2 regions of the Exiguobacterium artemiae 7-3 genome follow, and region 2 is predicted to be linked to the other one. Evidence: predicted binding sites of a transcription regulator. Region 2 holds the regulator's gene; the other holds the start of a gene.
The links. Region 2 encodes LexA, which represses DNA repair genes until DNA is damaged. Its sites were predicted from a motif close to CGAACATATGTTCG; they were not measured.
Positions count from the first base shown of each region.

Region 1: the regulator LexA is predicted to act here: its motif matches at 8,653-8,666, upstream of P402_RS16610 (NUMOD4 domain-containing protein).

Region 1 covers NZ_KK211190.1:2,736,572-2,747,707, reverse strand. Annotated here, with positions in the region: gene P402_RS0115180 (copper resistance D family protein) at 1-311, shown strand, start outside; gene P402_RS16620 (acyltransferase family protein) at 356-2,149, opposite strand; gene P402_RS0115170 (sensor histidine kinase) at 2,288-3,649, opposite strand; gene P402_RS16770 (winged helix-turn-helix domain-containing protein) at 3,646-3,873, opposite strand; gene P402_RS16615 (response regulator transcription factor) at 3,854-4,333, opposite strand; gene P402_RS0115160 (class I SAM-dependent methyltransferase) at 4,318-4,884, opposite strand; gene P402_RS0115155 (methylated-DNA--[protein]-cysteine S-methyltransferase) at 5,051-6,106, shown strand; gene P402_RS0115150 (DNA alkylation repair protein) at 6,103-7,155, shown strand; gene P402_RS0115145 (hypothetical protein) at 7,152-7,478, shown strand; gene P402_RS0115140 (hypothetical protein) at 7,716-8,012, opposite strand; gene P402_RS0115135 (AAA family ATPase) at 8,009-8,593, opposite strand; gene P402_RS16610 (NUMOD4 domain-containing protein) at 8,731-9,255, shown strand; gene P402_RS0115125 (methyl-accepting chemotaxis protein) at 9,300-10,955, opposite strand; gene P402_RS0115120 (hypothetical protein) at 11,074-11,136, opposite strand, start outside.
Region 2 covers NZ_KK211190.1:1,903,815-1,914,950, forward strand. Annotated here, with positions in the region: gene P402_RS0110950 (aspartyl-phosphate phosphatase Spo0E family protein) at 55-249, shown strand; gene P402_RS0110955 (SH3 domain-containing protein) at 674-1,579, shown strand; gene P402_RS0110960 (ABC transporter ATP-binding protein) at 1,634-3,400, opposite strand; gene P402_RS0110965 (ABC transporter transmembrane domain-containing protein) at 3,390-5,147, opposite strand; gene P402_RS0110970 (YneF family protein) at 5,266-5,496, opposite strand; gene tkt (transketolase) at 5,605-7,575, opposite strand; gene P402_RS0110980 (DUF896 domain-containing protein) at 7,789-8,025, opposite strand; gene P402_RS0110985 (YneB family resolvase-like protein) at 8,139-8,792, opposite strand; gene yneA (cell division suppressor protein YneA) at 8,838-9,125, opposite strand; gene lexA (transcriptional repressor LexA) at 9,334-9,948, shown strand; gene P402_RS0111000 (metal-binding protein) at 9,979-10,449, shown strand; gene P402_RS0111005 (MIP/aquaporin family protein) at 10,635-11,136, shown strand, end outside.

The DNA of each region.
Region 1 (11,136 bases), 830 kb from region 2:
CACTCGTTAAACGGCAGTTACAGAAGGAATCGGCCTTTGATCCGCGGCGTGGTCTGCGCTTTGAGAGTCTGATCCTCTGTTGTGTGTTTCTTGCGACAGCAGCACTCAGTAATCTGGAACCGGCGGATTTGCAAACTCTTGGAGCAGTCAAGCCGATTCTTTGGTCGAACATCGTTCTCCTCTTAACAGGTGGTGGCAGTATCGGATTATTGCTGTTGACCTATCAAAAACGCCTGCCGTTTTTGCTCGGCAGTCTGTTCTGTCTCCTTGGCGTCAGCCTGCTCTACATCGGACTCGTGTATACGCTCTAAAACAGCCACCTTCTCAACGATCGGAGAATGGTGGCTGTGTTCTGTCATTTTGTGGTGGTCGCGCACCCGGTCGCTTTGGCAAGCAGCTTCGAGTAGGCCCGGGCACCTTTGATGTTCAAGTGGACACCGTCCTGTTCAAAGTACGACGGATGCTTGACGGCGACGGCATGCCAGTCAATGAGTGATACCCGTTTACGTTCGGCTGCTTGCTTCAGCATCGTGTTGACCTCCTGTTCCCACGGACGCGGCACCCGCGTCGTCACGAGGTACACCTGATCGGCATGTGCGAACCGGTCGAGCAGCTCCTCTAATTGCTCGGGACGGAAACTGCCGTTTGTCCCGAGGTGCAGGATGACTTGATGGTCGGTTTGATTGTACGCCGCATACTTCGTGCTGAGCGGAATGGCTTCCCGGAGCTGACGTCCTAGCTTGGCATCGACTGTCACGTGTTGAAGTGTACTGCCGAGATAATCTTCGACCCCGAGCAGCACCGAATCGCCGATCGCAAGGGTCGGGCGGCACATCGAGCGTGTGCGTTTCTCAGGCACCGGATTCGTCGGTTTTTTGATAAGCGATGCCGGTTTTTTATGCGGCGCCGCGACTTTCGGAATCGATTGTTGAGCCGATTCGTCCGACACAGCAAGAATCGATAAATTTCCGATGAAGCTGAGGAGAAGCAGACTGGCAAGGGAAACAGAGACCCACTTCGTCCGGGAAAACTGCCGGAAGGTCCGCGGGTGAATCTGAAATTGCCGGATGTATCCGAAAACACCAAGCCGGCGGACCGGACGTTCGACGAACTGATAGGACAGTTCGGTCACGACGACCAGGATTCCGAGAATCCCGAGACTTCGGAGCCAGGAAAATGTTCCGGTTTGTTCAATGGGCGTCATCAAGGTAATCAGCGGAAAATGCCACAAATACAGACCGTACGACCGTTTGCCGACGGCGATCAGCCACTGTGCTGCGAACAACCGGCTCCAAAAAGACGCCGGATGAGCAACAACGGCGATCAGTAACGCCGCAAGAACAGCGACGAACACAAATCCGCCATAATACAGAAAACGACCGTACTCACTTGTCACGAGCATCAGCAAAACAAGCACCGGGACAATCACGGCACCGGTCACGTTCAATAACCGGACACCCCGTGACGGAATCTCTTTCTTAAACCGTTCGGGTCGCCAAGCGAAGGCAAGCAGACTGCCGATCAACAAGGCAAACAACCGGGTATCGGTTCCGTAATAGACACGGCTTGGATCCATTCCCGGTGTAAACAAAATCGCCATCAGGAGTGCGGACAGCAGGGCAAGCAGTCCGATTCCCCGGAGCAACAGCCGTTTCGATGCGAGCCCAAAACTGAGCACGATCGGAAATATCAAGTAAAACTGTTCTTCGATTGCAAGCGACCACAGGTTTTGAATCGGTGACGGTTTGCCGAACGATTCGAAATAAGAGACGTCATGGACGATATACCACCAGTTCGTCATGTAGACGAGGGCAGCCATGATGTCCTGGCGAAGCACATGTAACAAGTCCCGCTCAAACAGTGTGACATAACTGAGGACAAGAACGAGCAGGACGAACAGCGGCGGGAATAACCGGCGGAACCGGTGCACCCAAAACCGTTTTAAGTCGATGCGACCGGTCTGTTGCCACTCACTGAGCAACAAGCCGGTAATCAAGTAACCCGACAGGACAAAAAACAAATCGACGCCGAGAAATCCGCCGGTCAGCATGGGTACCGACAGATGGTACAAAATGACAGCGATGACGGCGAACGCGCGCAGACCATCGAGTCCGGGCATATATGTGGTCGAACGGTTTGATGATTTCATAAGTAAAAAACTCCTTCACAGCTGTGCCTAAAGAATGCCATTCTCTAGTGTATCGAATTCCATTTCAGAAGGAGTGTCGAACCAGTAACAACAAAAAAAGATGAACTCAAAAATTTTTGAGTTCATCCTGTTCCGTACTCAATGTTTAAAAGCATCCGGTAACACAATCGAGACGATAAACCGGTTCTGTTCCGACGCTAACTGCATCGTCCCGTTGTGCCGGGCAACGATTTGTTCAATGATCGACAGACCAATGCCGGAGCCGCCGTTGGACCGTGACAGATCGGACGTGACGAAAGGGGTTGCCAGTTCCGTCAGTTGATTGGGCGTCAAGGTTTCCGGGACGGTATTGGAACAACGGAAGGTCAAGCGACCGTTTTCTTGAGCCACGTCAAACGACAAGTCACCTGTTCCGTGAAGCGTCGCATTGCGCACAAGATTTTCAATCAAGCGCCGCAACAGGTTCGGGTCAGCTTGAACACTCAAATGAGCCGGTCCTGCGTACCGATAAGCCGTTTCCGGGTGTTGTTCGGCGACCTGATGCAACAGCGTCACGAAATCAAGTGATGTCATGTGCACCGGATAATCTTTATTCGACAGTTTCGCGAGCATGAACAGCTCCTCGATTCGTGAGGCGAGCGTTTCCGACTGGCGGCTGACGATTGCCAGTACATCGGTCCGTTCCTGGTCGGACAAGGTCGTGTGGTGTTCGGACAGCCACTGGACGAATCCTTGAATCGATGTCAACGGAGTCCGCAAGTCATGCGAGAGACTGGTAATGAGCCGGAGTTGTTCCGTAAAACGTTCCCGCTCGTTTCGTCTGAGGACATCGAGCTCATCCCCAATCCGTTCAATCGAATGGGCAAATGCTTTGAACTCACGTGGACCCTTGACCGGAACAAGCGGGCTGACAGCTCGGTCCGGTTCGACGAGCCGTTCCAGCCGCGTCTCAAGTTGGCGGAACAACCCGGCAATCCAGCGGGTCATACCAAATAAAAATAAGAGGAACAACGCCAACTGTAAAATGAAAAACGCCGTCGAATTACCGACCTGATATTCATTCAGACGGGGGGTGACCGTTTCAATGGAAAGGAAATAACCGGGTGCACTCTCGCCAAGATCAATCGCCTGCATGTGATGCAACGTCCGTACGTCCGATTCGTCAGACGGTTCCCGTTCATCCGGAGTTTGCGCGGCTAATAACCGACTGGGTGTCATCGTCCGCGGAAAATCGGGTGAGGCGTCGACCCGTGATCCGTTCGACCGATAGACGGCCCAGGCATAGTCACCGTTCGGGGTCTGACCGGATTCGTACCGTTTGATATCGCGCTCGACCCGCTGCGTGATGTCCTGTTCCGTCGGATAATAATAACGGGGAACGTTTTTCGTTCCGAGCGGAATCTGGCTCGCGATCAACCAGGCGAACGCGGTACTCAGAAACGCTGCGGCTAATAACAGGACCGTCATCCAGGAGGTCAGTTTAAAGCGGAAGCGCCTCACGGCTCGACCTTGTAGCCGACACCCCAAACGGTTTGCAGGTAACGCGGCTCTTTTGGCGCATCCTCGATTTTGTCACGTAATTTATGAATCAGGACCATGACGGCGTTGGTGGCGGAACCGAGTGCCTCCTCCTGCCAAATCCGCTCATATAATTCGTCGGCGGAAAAGACACGGCGCGGATGATTCAGTAAGAGCGCCAGACAGTCAAATTCCCGGCGTGTCAAAGGAAGCGGGGTTGTCTCTTTTAAGATGACCCGTTCCTCCTGACGTAAGGTAAACGGACCGACTTGCAGGCTGCTGGCCGAGAGCGGCACTTGACTGGGCGACCCGGCGGAGCATCGCCTTGATCCGGGCGATGACTTCGAGCGGGTTAAACGGTTTACCGATGTAGTCATCGGCACCGAACGTCAACCCTTGGATTTTGTCGAGGTCCTCCTGTTTTGCCGTCAGCATCAGAACAGGAAACATGTAATTGGCTTGCCGAAGGGCCTGGACGGTCGAAAAGCCGTCACGAACCGGCATCATGACATCGAGGACCATCAGATCGATCGGCTGTTGCTGAACAAGCTCAAGGGCCTCTTCGCCGTTGGCGGCTTCGAGAATTAGATAATTTTCGTTTTGGAGATACAGTCGCAACAATTGCCGGATATCGGCTTCATCATCGACGATTAAGATTGTGGGCACGGCAGTTCCTCCTTTTGGACGCCTTCGAAGACATAGGCAGGCGGCATGTTTTGCAGCGTATAAGAATAACTGTGCTCAAAGAAATACCGGCGGAATGTCTTGAAATGGAGTTTGGTATATTGAAAGGCGATGAAATGACCGCCTGGTTGCAGCAGGGTCTGGAAGGTTTCGAGCAATTCATGGCGTAACAGAAGCGGGAACGAAGCGAACGGTAAACCGCTGACCAGGACACCGGCCTGATGATGCCAGTCTTCCGGACAGTTTTGAATGTCGCCGATAAACAGTTCGACGTTCGTCTCATCGGCTAACAGCTTCGCCAAGGCTTCTTGAAACACCGGATTTTGTTCGCAAATCAATAAAGTCGTTTCCGGGTGTCGCGCACGCAATAAGGCTTGGGTGATCGCCCCATCACCGGCTCCGACTTCGATGATGACGGCCGGTCGATCAGCAACTGCCCGCTGTGCCATCATTTTTGCTAAACGCGGACTGCTTGGCGCAATCGCACCAATTGTTTTCGGTGATTGAATCGCTTCTTTTAAAAAATCAAACATGCGAAACCTACTTTCTTCTTGAGTATACCATCGATGATACAGGGCATATCTTTCACAAAAAGGAGAGATTTCTTAAGTTTGTCTTAAGAAAACATCCATGCCTGATTTTCGGCGACATGCAGGACGATAAACTCGGTATACTGAGGAAAAGAAGGGGAGGGGACACGTGATGAATACCTTACCGGAAACGGATTATTATGCAGCACTCGTCCGCCGCGACAGCTCGTACGAAGGGACATTTTTTGTCGGGGTCAAGACGACGGGGATTTTTTGCCGGCCGACCTGTCCGGCGCGGAAGCCGAAGCAGGAGAACTGCGAGTTTTTTGAGACGGCGAAAGAGGCGTTGCTTGCCTCCTACCGACCGTGTTTACGCTGTAAACCGCTCGCCTATCCCGGGGACAGTGAAGTCATCAGCCGCTTGGTTGCTGCCGTCGAAGCGAGTCCCGAAAAACGCTTTAAAGATGCCGACTTCCGGGAACTGGGACTCGATGCCTCGACCGCCCGTCGGCAGTTCAAAAAACGGTTTGGCATGACGTTCGTCGAATACGCCCGGTCCCGGCGGATGGGCCTTGCGATGAAGGAAATCCGCAACGGACAACCGGTCATCGAGGCACAACTGGCAAGCGGTTATGAATCGAGCAGCGGCTTTCGCGACGCGTTTGCCCGCATCATGGGTGAGACGCCGAAGCGATGGGATGGAACGTACCTTCAGGCGAAGTGGCTTGATACGCCGCTTGGTCCAATGCTGGCGATTGTCGACGAACAAGGACTGCACTTACTCGAGTTCGTGGATCGTCGGGGGCTGGAGCGGGAAGTGGAACGTTTACGGCTCGCAGCCCGCGCCGTCATCATTCCCGGTGAGACACCGGTGTTTGAGCAGGTGACGGCTGAACTGGAGGCGTACTTTGCGGGAACGCTTGACCGGTTCGAGGTTCCGCTTGTCCTGTACGGGACACCGTTTCAGAGACAAGTCTGGGAACAGTTACAACAGATTCCTGCGGGTGAGACGATTTCCTATCAGGAACTGGCCGTCCGCGTCGGGAATCCGGCAGCCGTCCGTGCTGTCGCCCGGGCAAACGGCGCCAATCAACTGGCACTGATCATTCCGTGTCACCGGGTCATCCGCTTGACGGGCGATCTCGGCGGATATGCCGGCGGCTTGGCACGAAAAGCGGCCTTATTAAAATTGGAGCGGACGAAGAGGGGATTGAATCATGTATGAGTTTGATTAAAGATGTGTTTACACCAGACTGGTTGAACCGATTAGGGGGAGCGGTGCAGGCATCGGACTTTAAAGACGTCGTGCAACAAGGCGACTGGGAGGAGCTGGCGTTTAAGCAACGGGTCCGCCGGATTGCGACTGAGCTTAACCGTTATTTACCGCCTGACTTTGAGCAGGCGGCGACGCACCTCGAAACGATCGCCCCGGAGTTTCCGGGACTGCCGGGCATCGTTTTTCCAGACTATATCGAAGTTTATGCGCCGAGTGATGCCTGGGAGCGGGCAATGGTAGCCCTGGAACGGTTGACCCGGCACTCGACGTCGGAGTTTGCGGTCCGGCGCTTCCTGCTCGAAGATCAAGAACGGTTTTTAGAACTTGCGGTCCGGTGGAGTCAGTCGAGTGACGAGCACGTCCGGCGCTTGGCGTCAGAAGGAACCCGTCCGCGCCTGCCGTGGGGACAACGGATACCGGCATTGATTGCTGATCCGCGTCCGGTCCTACCAATTTTAGATGACTTGTTGCAGGACGAGGCGCTTTACGTCCGCAAAAGTGTCGCCAATCATTTAAACGATATCGCGAAGACTCATCCGGAACTCGTCATCGAACGGTTGGAACAGCTCGGGACCCATCCGCATACGGACTGGATTTTACGGCATGCCTCACGGACACTCCTGAAACAGGGACATCCGGACGTCTTGAAAGCGTTTGGTCTTGTCACGCGGGGAACGGTGACGGTCGACGAACTGACGGTCACACCCACGTTGCCGATTGGCGGGGAACTGACGTTTACCTTTGCCCTTGCGACAACCGAACCGCAAGTCCTGCGAATCGAATACGCGATCGACTATGTCAAAAAGCGGGGGACGAGTCAAAAAGTCTTTCGGATCAGTGAACGGCAAGTGATTGGACGGGAGACGTTTACGAAACGGCAGTCATTCCGGAACTTGACGACACGGGTCCATTATCCGGGTACACACCAGCTGACGATTCTGATTAACGGTGAAGCCTACGTGACAGCAACTTTTGACGTAGAGGAGGAAACAGAATGAACGGTCGCCACCCGGACTTTACAACGTCCCGTTTACACATTGAAGCAACAGATACGACGAACGGTTGTGTCTGGACATTACAGACACGGGATAGACAACAGATTGCGACGATTCAGTTCAGCGGTCAGCAACTCAGCTATGACGCAATTGATCCGACCGACCGGGCGGGCTATATCGAAGAAGCGCTGACGGTCATCCTTGCGTATCTCGCCCGGACGTTGTTATTGCCGTTCGTGATTGGACGGGACGGAGAAGCAGCGGTTTGGATTCGAAATGGCTTTCATGCTGACGGACCGGTCTTTCGGCGTGACTTGATGCATTGAAGTGGGGAAAATCATGAAACAAAGTGAGCCAAGAATCGTCTTTCCTCCACTCGCTTTTCTCAGGCGGAACGCAAGCCGCGGTCGTCCGAGGACGACCGGGTCTCGCCTGTTCCTGACGGAAGCATGCTTCCTTTTCCTGTAGAAGTCGAGTGGAGTCGACGATTCTTTTGAATAAACAAAAATAAAACCGTCTCTTCAGAAAACGTGCTTCTGAAGAGACGGTTTTTCGTGTTGGGATTACGGTTCTGAGATGCCGTTTGCGAGCAACAACAAAAAGGTGATGACGGATAACGACAGTAAAAAGGCAATATTCGCGAAGACACTGAACCATTTGACGTAGTTATTCGTCGACCGGAGACCAAGCACCAGCGAAACGATATACCCGATTCCGACCAAGATGTTGAGACCGATCGGCACCCACAGACTCAGATTCGGGAAAAACCGTCCGCTCAGCAAGTAGGAAGTTAGCATATTGAACAGAAGCAAACCGAGCGTCAAGAAGACCGGAAAATACGTCTGCTTGGATTGGTTCATCGTTCGACCAGATTCGTTGACCAGTTAAAGTGTCGACAAATCGTCTCGGCACTTTCGCCGGCCGAACGCCCCTCGGTATCAAGACGGAGATAGTTGGGATACGGCAGTTCTCCCGGAAGCGAATGCGTCCGGTACTGTTCAGCGGTTTCAAGCAAGTTGGCTTCCGACGCGGCGATGTCCCGTTTCGTGAACTTATGTAGTAAACGATTTTCCGTCTGATTCCGGGCAAGACGGGTCGACAGAGCGGCTTCCAGTTCAACGATGAAGACTTCGGCACCGGCTTCTTCAAACAGTTGAACGGTCTCTTCGATGAATTCGATCCCGCCGCCTTCGACGCCGAACAGGCACAAAAACGTAAAGATCACCCCTTCGAGATCGCTGACGGCCATCTCTTTGAACATTTCCCGACGGATCAAGTCCTTCAGCTTATGGTGCGCCGGTTTCGTGAAATCAAAGTACGGATGCAACAGGTCAATCGTCTGATGGTTATGGAATAATTTCATGCCCGTTTTTTGTTCGAGTTCCTGACCAATCGTCATCTTGCCGACGGCTTGCGGACCAAGTAACATGACAAACTTCATCCCTGACACCTCTTCCTTTTTTTGTTAATACTAGCACAGAAAAACAGAGTGTTCACATTAGAACGTTTGTTCGTAAAATGGTATAATGACAGTAGGACATGTTGTCGTTTTAGGACCGAATGGAGGTCATTGACTATATGGAACATTGGAAATCGGTACAGGGCTATGCAGGTATATATCAAGTCTCGACATCAGGGAACGTCCGGTCGCTCGACCGGATCATCGAGACGAGCCGTGGTGTCAAACAACGGCGGCAAGGTGTCGTGTTGCGCCCACGGATCAATCAGGAAGGTTACCGGAAAGTGACGTTGTACAAACAAGGACGCGGGGAACGGTTTTATGTCGCCGAGCTTGTCGCCAAGGCATTTCTCGATTCCGAGGCCGTGCACGACCGGATTATCCGGACGGACGGTGATCGCGTAAACGATCAGATTGACAATCTGACGGTCAAACCGTCCGTGAGTCAAGCGTATGCGTCGCTCCTGGACGAGTTTGACCTGTTATTGATGCGGCATATCGAATTATCGCCGCGGCAGATCCGTGACATTCGGCGTCGGTATCAAACCGGGCTTTCGATTCGCCGGTTGGCGTTGACCTATCAGGTGACGGAAAACCGGATTCGCAATATCATCGACAAAAAGGAAGCCCAGTATATTAGTTAAACGACGAACAGACCCTGTGCTTGAGGCAGAGGGTCTGTTTATCTTTACTGGGACGGACCGACAATCGTCCGGTTGAGGGACTCGATTTGTTCGCCGATGATGTAACCGTGCTGTTTCAGTTCCTGTTGGCGGGCACTGTTGGCTTGCATGTTTGCTTCAAGTGACTGACTGTAGTGGGTCAGTTCAAACAGAATCGTTTCAATCAGTTGAAAATGTTCCCGAATCCGCGGTTGGACCGAATAGACGAGCGCCCGGTCCGTCTCGACCTGGACGAGTGCGGCTTCAATCTGTTGGGCATGATCGAGGACGGAAGCAATCCGGCGGGTGCTCTGTTCAAGCTGTTCGTGTGTCGTCTCGATTTGGGTCGTCATCTGGACAACATCTTGTTCGATTTGTCCGATGCTGGCCGTCAAATCCCGGTTCGCCTGGTTGATGTGATCGATACTTCGTTTGATGTCGAGCGCGAGTAATTCGACCTCCTTGGCGACGATGACAAAACCGCGACCTTCTTCGCCTGCCCGTGTCGCTTCGATCAACGCATTCAACGATAAGCGGCGTGTCGCTTCCGCCACCTGTTGGATATAGCGGATCGAGGCATGCATTTGTTGATTGCGCTCTGTCGCTTCTTCCAGTGACTGTGACGTGTTGACAGACAGGGTCCGTAACAACGTTGTATCCTGTTGCAATGAGTCGAGAATCCGGTGACTCGTCGTCGCTTCGTCATTAAAGGAGCTGACCCGTTGATGGCTCGTTTGGATCGACTCGTCCATCGTCGCGAGTGCCTCGATTGAGGTCGTCAACAGTTGCCCGGATTCCGTGATGATCTGTTCCATCTGCGTCGACTGGTTTGTCAACGACGTCGCCACTTGATGGACGGCGAGGACGGATTCATCAATCGAGGCGAGTTGGGACGAAAAACCGGGTTGAGTCGCCTCCAGTCGTTCGCTCGCAATCGAAATTTCTTGTGTCAAACTACCGACTTGCTGCATCAGTTGGTTGTATTGGTGCGTCAATTGCTGTAATTCAAACGTCGTCGTCTTGATGCTGATCGGCTGATAGGTTCGCCGTGCATAGGCTTCTTCAATCTTTAAGGACAAGACGGACAGCGGAGCCAGTTGCTTTTTGATGCGGGCCCGAATCAACAGACTGACGAAACAGAGGACGATGATTCCGAGCACACCGAGTTTCAAGGCGAGTGCCTTAGCGGGTGCGACCAATCGTGCTTGATCGACCGATAAGAACAGGACATCATTTACTTCTTGAATCGACATCGCGAGAACGAACCGGTTGTTGCTCGTAAACGTCGTCACCCGTGTTTGCTTCAATTGTTGCATCACATCTTTTTTCTGTTGTGCCGTCAACGTCAACGGTTGGATGGCTACGTTTTTAGTTGCGAGCGACTGAATGGCCGCATCGTACTCGTCCCGTGACATATCGGCGAGCTGCTGATTTTTTAAACGTTTGATGGCGCGTGTCCGTTCCTGTTCGTCTTCCGGATAGGCTAAGTAGATCGAACGGATATTGGCATCGAGCATCGTCATTTCCCGTTCGAGCCGTTCACTGACGGACTTCGTCGACGCGCGGTAGAGTTCTTCGACGCTTAAAGCACTGATCAGTAACAGTCCCGCTGCGACGATCGGGATCAGCCAGTTGTTTAATTGTTGGGCCAATAATCTTTTTTTCTGTGTAGGTTGCTTCATTCGTTTTATCGCCTCCATGTTTCCTATCGGGAAGGAGAGACGATAATTTTATGAAGGAATCGTAGCGTTCTTGTAAAGGTTGAGCGCACAAAAAAAGGACATCCGAGGATGTCCGCTGTCAGCTGGCATGCGGTAGGTAAGCCGAGACGAAACTAGTCGTCATCTGTAAGAGCTGTTGGGT
Region 2 (11,136 bases):
GGCAGAAACCACTTGCTAGAATATGGATATGACATCAATGTAAGGGAGGATTCTATGACAAGCCAACATCTATTGACTTTAGCGATCGAAGCAAAACGAAGTGAATTGTATCATCAGGCAGATCGGTCTAGTTTCACCTCCCCGCATGTTTTGAAGCTGAGTCATGAACTGGATTTATTACTCCTTGAATACACTCGCTTCGTCCAAAAATATACCTATCCGTCTTCAAATGAATCTGTTTTAGGATAATTGGATGAAATCTACAGACCATATATACGAATGAGAAAAAGCCGTCGACGGATCAATCCGTTGACGGCTTTTTCGTGTTTCTTCTATATAATGCGTTCAATTCATCTTTTTTAATCGAGCTTTACATTCGATTCATTGAAAAAATACTTTACTTCCGTCCAGTTACTCTCTTTTCAGTCTTTCTTTGAGCCTTAAGTTCGGGGAATAGTTAGAATATTTCTTCTATACCATGCCTAAAGTCCTACTTTTTCTTTATTTTACCAAGCATTATGACCTAGACGTGACAAAACATGCATTTTTGCAATCTGTTTGTCATACTAGCCCGCTTTGTAACTTGAATGACTCTGACCTGTAAACGCACAACCCTGAATTGCCGTGTAAAGTAGGAACAGTAAACACAGCATATGTCAGGAGGACATCAATAATGAAAAAAGCAGTTTTCGCTGCAGGTCTTGCAGCAACGGCTCTATCAGTAGGATTCGCCCAAGAGACAGAGGCTGCCTCAGAGACGGTAACAGTAAATACAGCGGTATTAAATGTACGCACAGCACCTACAACGGCATCAGCGGATGTGGGTAACGTATATAAAGGTCAAAAATTAAATGTCGAAGGACGTTCTGGTGCATGGATTCAAACAAACATCAATGGCCAAAAACGTTATGTACACGGTGCTTACACTTCAGCCGGTTCTTCGTTCGACTTTAAAAAAGCTACAGTCACTACGGCAGTATTAAACGTTCGTTCGCAACCTACTACAAACTCTAAAGACGTTGGCAACTTGTATAAAGGCCAGTCCGTTAACGTAGAAAGCAAAGTCGGTGCTTGGATCAAAACAACAATCGACGGAAAAACTCGTTACGTACACAGCGCTTATACAACTTTAGCAGGTTCAACAGCAAAAGCTCCAGCTGTTAAAGCTCCAGCAGCTAAACCATCAGCACCTGTTGCTAAAGCAGCTCCAAAAGCAGCAGCTCAACCAGCTGTAGCAACAAAACAAACAACAGCAGCAAAATCAGGTACGAAAGTAACAATGAACGTTACAGCGTACACAACTGACCCATCAAACAATGGTAGCCGCCTTTACAACGGTCGTGCATTGACTGCTAGCGGTTATGATGTAACAAATACGATCACGTACAATGGTATGCGTATCGTTGCAGCATCAGCTCAATACCCAATTGGTACACGCATGCACATCTCAGGTATCGGTGAAGCCATCGTACTTGACCGTGGCGGTGCTATCCAAGGTAACAAGCTTGATCTTCTCGTTGGTTCACAACAAGAAGCACTCAACTGGGGACGTCAAAACGTCACTGTTACTGTCTACTAATTTCAAACACAAACAACCTGCCGGGCGAGATCGCCTGGCAGGCTTTTTTGTGTCTTACGAGACCGATGAAACGTGACCGGATTGCAGTTCATACATCTTTTTATATAATCCGTTCTTTTCAATCAGTGTCTGATGGTTCCCTTGTTCGACGACTTCCCCTTGATGGAGGACTAAAATCAAATCCGCATCCTGGATAGTCGACAACCGGTGGGCAATCGCAATCGTCGTTCGTCCCTGCCGCATCCGTTTTAAGGCGACCTGCACTTTTTCTTCCGTTTCCGTATCAATCGAACTTGTCGCTTCGTCGAGAATCAAGACTTTCGGATCCCGCGCCATTGTCCGGGCAAACGAGACCAACTGACGTTCTCCGGCAGAGAATGTCGCTCCCCGCTCAGCGACCGGACTGTCATATTGTTCATCCAACTGATTGATGAAAGCATCTGCTTGGACAAAACGGGCTGCTTCCTCGACTTTTTTGAATGGAATCGAGGGATCAAATAACCGGATGTTATCCGCGACACTGCCTGTAAACAGAAACGAATCCTGTAACACGAGACCGACATGACGCCGCAGTTCCTCTTCCGGCAATTGTTCGAGCGGTTGCCCGTCAATCAAGATCCGGCCCGATTGATACGAATAAAACCGCATCAAAATATTGATGATCGAACTCTTTCCGCTACCGGTCTGACCGACCAAGGCAACTGTCTGTCCTTTTTTCACTTCGAACGAAATCCCTTTTAAGATTTCCTTCTCACCGTCGTAACTGAACCGGACATTATCAAAGACGATGTGTCCTTCTGTAATATCAGCGTCACCCGCAATTGTCTTCGCAGGTTCCGGCTCATCCGTATCGAGTACTTTAAAGACGCGGTCTGCCGAGACGACGGCTTGTTGGAATTCAGATAAGCGTTGCATGATTTGCTGGACCGGTTGGAAAATCCGCTCCATATAACTGATAAAGGCATAGACAACCCCGACTTGCACCGTTTGCGAAAATGACAGGACACCAAAGTACGTGATCAAGGACGCAATCGTCAGCGCCAACATCAACTCGATGATTGGCCGAAGCAACCAGCTGTCGAGTTTCAGGTTCTTGTAACGACCGTTCTGATGGGCGATGTTTGTCTCTTCGAATTCCGCCATCAACCGTTTTTCCTGCCGAAACTGCTGAATGATCGCCATTCCATTGATCGATTCATTCAGCTGTCCGTTAATCTTCGACAACAAATCCCGAACTTCGGCATAATATTTCGTTGAATAACGGCGATAAATCCAGATGATGAAATAAAACAGCGGTAACAGGACTAACGCAATCGTCGCGAGGCGTGGTTCCAGCAAGTAAAGGAAAAGATACGTTCCAATCAGTTGCACCCCACTTTGGACGAACGTCGACAAGACACCGATGTATAGTTCTTTAATGGCTTCCGTATCGTTTGTGATCCGCGAAACAAGTACGCCAGCCGGTGTCCGGTCAAAGTAACCGAGCCGTAAGTGCATGACGTGACGAAATACATCGATGCGAAGCCGTTGAATGACTTTTAAGGCAATCTTTTGAAATTCAAACGCCTGTAGATAATCAACGACGATACCGGTCGTATGCAAAAGTAAGTACACACCGAACAATAACGCAACTTCCTGCGCCGGATAGTTGCCGACCGCGACATAATCATCGATAAAGATTTTGACGAGATAAGGACCTCCGAGCTTTGCTCCGGTCGTCACGAGCAGCAGTAAAAAGGCGACTAAAACTTGTTTTTTAAACGGTTTGACGAATCCAAGCAATCGTCGCAAGACCGCTTTTTCATTAATATCATGATTCAAGCATTCCACCTCCCTGTTCGACGAGTGATTCGAGTTGCTGACGGTCGTAGGTTTCTTTATACCAACCGTCACGCGCCAGTAATTCCTCGTGTGTTCCCCGTTCAATGATCCGTCCCGCATCGAGGACGATGATCTCATCGGTATGCGAAACCGCCGACAGACGGTGCGCGACAATAATTTGTGACTGTTCGTTATCCGCCGTCCGGAAGTGTTCGATGATCGCTTCCTCCGTCTTGGCGTCAACAGCCGACAAGGCATCATCAAGTACAAGAATCGGACAATCCGCGAGTAACGCCCGGGCAATCGAAATCCGTTGTTTCTGACCGCCGGATAACGTGACGCCCCGTTCCCCGACCATCGTTGCATAACCTTCTGTAAAACCGAGAATATCCTCATGAACTGCAGCGACCCGTGCGGCTTCCATGATTTCCTCCATCGACGCATCTGGTTTTGCAAATGCGATATTGTCGGCAATCGAAGCAGAGAACAGGAAGTGATCCTGTGGAACGATCGCGACTTGCTTCCGGACCGTTTCCCGTGTCAATTGTTTGACGTCTTGCCCACCAATCGCAATCGAGCCGTATTTGACATCGTATTCGCGTGATAACAGACGAACGAACGTCGATTTTCCGGAACCGGTCCGACCGACGATTCCAAGCGTCCGACCGGGTGTCAATGTTACGCGGATGTTCTCAAGCACTGGTTGTGTATCATATACAAACCGATCGACCGCGACTTGTAAATCCGCGGACGAAACCGTCGTCGCCGCTTCTTTCGCATCCTTGATTTCCGGTTCAATCGCAAGCATTCGTTCAATCCGGTCGTACGATGCCCGTCCCCGTTCGACGATATTAAACAACCAGCCGAACGCAAGCATCGGCCACGTCAATAATCCTAAGTATGTAGTGAAGGATACGATATCCCCGATCCGAATTTCTCCTTGTTGTAATAAATATGCCCCATATCCGACCGCGATGATGTAAGACAAGCCGACCAAACCGAAAATCGTCGGATCAAATAAGGCATCGATTTTCGCAACGCGGCGGTTTTTTTGAACGACGTCGTCTGATAGAGAAGTAAACGTTCCGACATCCGACTCGACTTCTCCTGTTGCTTTCAAGACACGAACTCCGCTGACGCTTTCAGCGACCTTGTCGTTCAAATCTGAAAAGGCTTCCTGTGCATCGTGGAATCTTGAGTGCAGCATCTTCCCATACCGTGACGTCAAATAAACCATCAGTGGCATCGGTAATAAGGAAACGAGCGTCAGTTTCCAACTGATGGTCGTAATCATCGTGATGATAACGAAACTGCCCATCGTCACGGAATCGACGAGTGTCAAAATACCGGCTCCTGCCGTCATCGAAACGGCCTGCACATCATTCGTCGCATGCGCCATCAAATCCCCGCTGCGGTACTTCTTGTAAAAGGACTGATCCAAGTCTGAAAAATGACCATACAACTGACTTCGCAGCAACCGTCCGAGCCGGATCGACGCTCCAAAGATATAAAACCGCCAAAAATAACGAATCACATAGGTCGATACCCCGATCAAGACCAGTGTGCCGACCAATTTCCATAAATCATTTTTCGTCAAGCTGCCTTCGCTCAGTCCGTTGACCGTCGAACCGATTACTTTCGGCGGAATCAGTTCCAGTCCGGCAACAAAAATCAACGCTATGATTCCTAAACTGTACGCTTTCCATTCGAGTCGAAAAAACCAACTCAGTTTCCTGAAGACTCCCATACAAGTCCCCCCCTTTTAAATCGATTGAGTATTTCTAATAGTCTCACATTTTAGATTAGCCATCTTCCTAAAAAATAGCAAACAAAAGGAGACCAATCTGGTCTCCTTTTACAAGTCGTTATTTTTTCGGTGATTTCATTGAACCACTCATTGAACGCATCACTTGGTTGACTTTCTTTTGTGATGGCTTTTGACCCATTTGCATCATCAATGTCTTAATCATATCTTCGTTGATTGGCGGGTTTTGCTCCAAATAGTTCATCATGTATCGGCGAGCGATATAGAAACCAAGGGCGACACCAGCTACCAAGCAAAGAAGGGCAATTAAAATCCAAATCCATGTAGCCAAGTTGCTTCCTCCTCTAACTTCAAACGTCGCTTTTTACTATACTATAATTTAAAGCCTTTGCATAGATAATGCAAAAAAAAGGTGCGCGCGTTTGCGCACCTTTCTTCATTAACCGAGTTGCTTGACTGTGTTCAAGACATTTTCAACAGACATGCCGTACTCTTTTAAGAGAAGATCTCCCGGAGCAGAAGCACCGAAGCGATCGATTCCGATGACTTGACCTTCTGTTCCTACATATTTATACCAACCGAGTGAAGCACCGGCTTCAATCGCAAGACGCTTCGTGATGCGTTTTGGCAAGACTGATTCTTTGTATTCTGCTGATTGCGCTTCGAATAATTCCCATGACGGAAGTGAGACGACTGCTACCGTTTCGCCAAGTTCTTTCTGTGCTTCGACGAGCAAGTGCACTTCAGAACCTGTTCCCATTAAGATCGTATCCGCTGTTTCGATGTTACCCGCGATGACGTATCCGCCTTTTTCAGCGCCTTCGACCGTCGTACCTTCGAGTTCAGGTAATCCTTGACGTGTCATGACGAGAAGTGTCGGTTTGTTTTTCGATTGAACCGCTGTTTTCCATGCGGCAATCGTTTCTTTTCCATCTGCCGGACGGTAAACTGTCAAGTTCGGCATCGCACGGAAACTCATCAAGTGTTCAACCGGCTCGTGCGTTGGACCATCTTCACCAACAGCAATCGAGTCATGTGTCAAGACAAAGATCGACTGGATCCCCATCAATGCTGCTAAACGAACCGCTGGACGGAGGTAATCCGAGAAGACGAAGAATGTCGCGCCGTAAGGAATGACACCACCGTGTAACGCCATACCGTTGACAGCAGCTGCCATCGCGAACTCACGAACACCAAACCAGATGTTACGGCCGCTTGGATCGATGTCGAAGTCAGCTTCGCCTTTGAGCATCGTGTTGTTTGATCCTGCTAAGTCAGCTGATCCACCGAAGATCGACGGGATGTTTTTCGCAAGAGCGTTTAAGACTTCACCACTTGTCTGACGTGTTGCTTTTTTCGATGTCAGATCGTAAGTCGGAAGGTCTGCTTCCCAGTTGCTTGGCAATTCGTTATTGATTGCTTGAACAAGTTCAGCATGCAATTCTGGATGTGCTGCTTTGTATTGTTCCATTTTCTCAGTCCATGCTGCTTCCGTGTCAGCGCCACGTTTTTCGATGCGCTCTTCGAACAAGTCTTTAACTTCTTCCGGCACATAGAATTCTTCGTGATCCCAAACGTAGCTTGCTTTCGTCAACTTGATTTCCGCATCTCCGAGTGGTGCACCGTGTGAAGCCGATTTCCCTGATTTGTTTGGTGAACCAAATCCGATGACTGTTTTCACTTCAATCAATGTCGGTTTTGTCGTTTCAGCTTTTGCTGCTTCGATTGCTTTTGAAATCGAATCAAGATCCGTTCCGTCTTCGACACGGATAACTTGCCAGTTGTACGCTTCAAAACGCTGTTGAACGTTTTCCGAGAACGATTTATCGAGATCGCCATCAAGCGAGATGTCGTTTGAATCATACAGAACCACGAGTTTACCAAGACCTAAATGTCCTGCTAGTGAAGCCGCTTCTGCTGAAACACCTTCCATTAAGTCGCCGTCTCCGCAAATGCCGTATGTGAAGTGATCGACGACGTTTAAGTCGTCACGGTTGTATTTCGCTTCGAGGTGACGTTCTGCCATCGCCATCCCGACAGCCATCGCGATGCCTTGTCCGAGTGGACCAGTCGTCGCATCGACACCTGCTGTGTGACGGTATTCCGGGTGACCCGGTGTTTTTGAGTTCCATTGACGGAATGACTTCAAGTCATCCATCGCGAGATCATAACCTGATAAATGGAGGAGTGAGTAGAGAAGCATTGAACCGTGTCCTGCTGAAAGTACAAAACGGTCACGGTTGAACCATTCTGGATTTTTAGGGTTGTGGTTCATATGATCCGCCCATAATGTAAATGCCATCGGTGCTGCACCCATCGGCATTCCCGGGTGACCCGAGTTCGCTTTTTGTACTGCATCAATTGATAAGGTACGAATCGTATTTACTGCTAATAATTCTACTGTTGTCATGTTCGTCAAAACAATCATCCTCTCTCTTTTTCACAAATTCCTTCTCATTTTAGCATACCCAGAAATGTGATACAACTTTTCTAAATAGTATGTCACATTAAAATGAATGCGCTCTCTATTGCCGTTTTCTTGGCACTTTCGTGATACACATTACGAACTTTTTCTCAAAAAAAGCTACCCCACTCATCCCATTGAGTGACATAGCTTTTCCGATTATTGTTTGTTCCGTTCTTCTTCTTGTGCCTGCTTTAGTTTTTCCGGTGTTACGTCGGTTCCTTCTTCATCGACGATTTTAATGCCCATCATCTGATTTTTGAACGAACCGCGGAATGCTTCGAGATAAGCCGTCCGTAATTCTTTTTGTTCCGCTGTTTCCGCATCGGTCAGCGGCTCGATTTTTGATTTATTGGCTAATTCATTAATCCGGTCTAATTGTTCTTGTGATAACATAGTATCCCTCTTTCTGTTGACTCAAAGTTGAGCATTCAATAGTAACCTTACTGTAAAAGACACAAAAAAAAAAAGCAAGTTTGATGCGCAGCTAAGGCATCAAACCTGCTTCCCTATTCGTACGTACTGACAACTTCTTTATATTCCAGATAACGCCGGTTGACGGTCGCTTTCGAAATGTCATGTCCCATCCCTCTTAATGTCACCGCAATGTCCGCAAATGTCAGTCCTAACTCACGTAACCGCACGATTTCTTCAATCGGGACTTCCTTCCGGCTCCGACCGGCATTTTCACCTTGGCGGTTCAGGTTTTGTTCGGGACGAAAACCATTTTCGACAGCCCGTCGCATACCGCGGGCAATCTTTGCATTATGCAGTTTCCGTTGATACTCTTCGACGAGCGATACGATTTCAAGCACCATCGCTTCGGCATCTGCCAATTTATACTCGCCATCCGATTCCATCGTCATCAGTTGAACCTGATGTTTTTGGAATGTATGTAAAATGGCGATTTTGGCATTCCCGCGCCCGATCCGTGTATCATCCGTCACAAGAACGGCGTCCACGGCTTGACGTGTGACGTAATCGAGAACGGACAACATACCTTCCCGGTCAACGTCGTAACCACTTTCTTTTTCCGTGATGATCTCCACGACTTCAAATCCTTTTGTTGCAGCGAGTCCCGACAGTTCTGACCTTTGCCGCTCAAGCGAGCTGTCCTGTGCTTCTTTTTCCGTCGAGACGCGACAGTAGATTACTACTTTCATCGTACTTCACACCCCTGTTCGTTCATTGACAACTTTTACAGTTTGTCATTGTTGCGCGATTGGTACAACGATTTTGTTTTTCGAAATGACATGTGTCGTCTTTAATTCATTATTCTCAATCAACCATTCGACATATTCTTGGTCCGTCATTGAACCGTCGTTGTAGACTTCGGCGACTTGTTCGACTGTCGCATTTTGATCGACCGTAACAGAAGCCGTCAAGAGTTGATCGACCTTTTCGTCCGGTCGAGGCGTTAAGAGAAAAAGAATGAAAGCAAGGCTGAGCGTATAAAAAACAATGGAAAAGGCATGGGTACGAATCGTATGCATCATGATAAATCCCTCCAATTAAAAATGATTTAGAATAGATGTTCTCGGAACAATTGTTCGCATAACTCATCTTAAACCAAGAACCAGTGTTCGGTCAACACAAAATGTCGAACAATTGTTTGTACGCTCATTTGTTCTATGTTATAGTGATTTTAGAAACATGTATTCCTATAACCTTCAAAAACCAATCCGGAAAGAGGTGGCAATTCATATGCGGAAAATGTCGAAACGACAACAAGAAATCCTTGACTACATCGTTGCTCAAGTGAAACTGAAAGGGTATCCGCCTTCAGTTCGTGAAATCGGTGAAGCTGTTGGTCTTGCTTCAAGCTCAACGGTACACGGTCATTTGGATCGTCTAGAAAAACGCGGACTGATTCGCCGTGACCCAACTAAGCCACGTGCGATTGAGATATTGCTTGATAAACCTGATGAAGATCACGAAGCCATCGTGCATATTCCCGTCATCGGGAAAGTAACGGCTGGTCTTCCAATCACGGCCATCGAAAACATTGAGGAACACTTCCCACTTCCTGCACATTACGTCGGGAACGAAAATGTCTTCATGTTGACGATTGATGGTGAGTCCATGATCAACGCAGGTATTCTAGACGGTGACCGGGTCATCGTTCGTCAGCAAAACACAGCAGAGAATGGTGAAATCGTCGTTGCTATGACCGAAGATAGCGAAGCGACAGTCAAACGGTTCTTCTTAGAAGATCAACAAGTACGTCTCCAACCAGAAAATGACTCGATGGACCCGATGTATTTCGATAACGTCTCGATTCTTGGCAAGGTCATCGGCGTATATCGGACGATCCACTAAGCGAGGGACCAGCTCAGCTGGTCTTTTTTTATGCCTTCTGGAAATGTACATGATACAGTCAATACCGTTGCTTTAACCGGCTACGTTGCGTATTCGGTCGCAACGCAGCAGACGGATTGGCTTCCAACTGCTGTCGGCATCGCTGTCGGCACCCTTTGGCTTTCACCCGACCTCGATTTGAAGTCTGAACCTTACTATCGCCACGGACCGCTACGTGTCCTTTGGATGCCGTATGTCAAAATCATGCCCCACCGTTCCATCTGGTCGCATGGCTTGATCATCGGTGACCTCATTCGCCTGCTGTACAGCGCGGCTTTCGTGATTCCACTTTTATTTTTAGCGCTGTACCTGAAAATCATCGAGTCGAGTACGGTCGATTCCTGGTTTGCAGCCATGCCTGCTTTTATCACCGGCATCATGGTTGCCAGTACGATCCATATCGTTCTTGATCATTCCAGCAGTTTCTTTCGAACTAAAAAAAAGCGAAAAAAACGCCGCTGAAAACCCTTCGTTCATCACAAAAATGAACAAAGGGTTTTTGTTATCCATTTTTCATTTTTTTAAACATAAATTAAGGAAAATTTAATTTGAAGATTTGAATTATTTGTATTGAAAACGTTATCAATTAGATGTAGGTTTAAATGGAAAGGCCAATATTTGCTTTAATCCAAAGGGAGGGTTTTTGCATGAGTAACTTTATTAGTGAGCTGATTGGAACAATGATTCTGATTTTGCTCGGGGATGGGGTCGTTGCAGGGGTTGTCTTGAAAAAGACGAAATCTGAGAACAGCGGCTGGATCGTCATCACATTTGCTTGGGGTCTCGCCGTCATGACTGCAGTTTATATTGCAGCCGCCAGTGGTGCCCACCTTAATCCAGCGGTCACATTGTCGCTAGCGTTAAACTCTGATTTACCATGGGCAGATGTACCTGTCTACATCGCCGCTCAATTAATCGGAGCCTTTATCGGTGCGGTACTCGTTTGGCTTCATTACATGAAACATTTTGAAGCGACAGATGACCAAGCTGCAAAATTAGGTGTCTTTGCAACAGGACCAGCTATCCGCCATACCGGTTCAAACCTTGTTTCTGAAATCATCGGGACATTCGTCTTGGTCTTCGGAATCCTAGCATTTGGTGCCAACTCATTCGCTGACGGTCTAAACCCGTTAATCGTTGGTCTTCTTG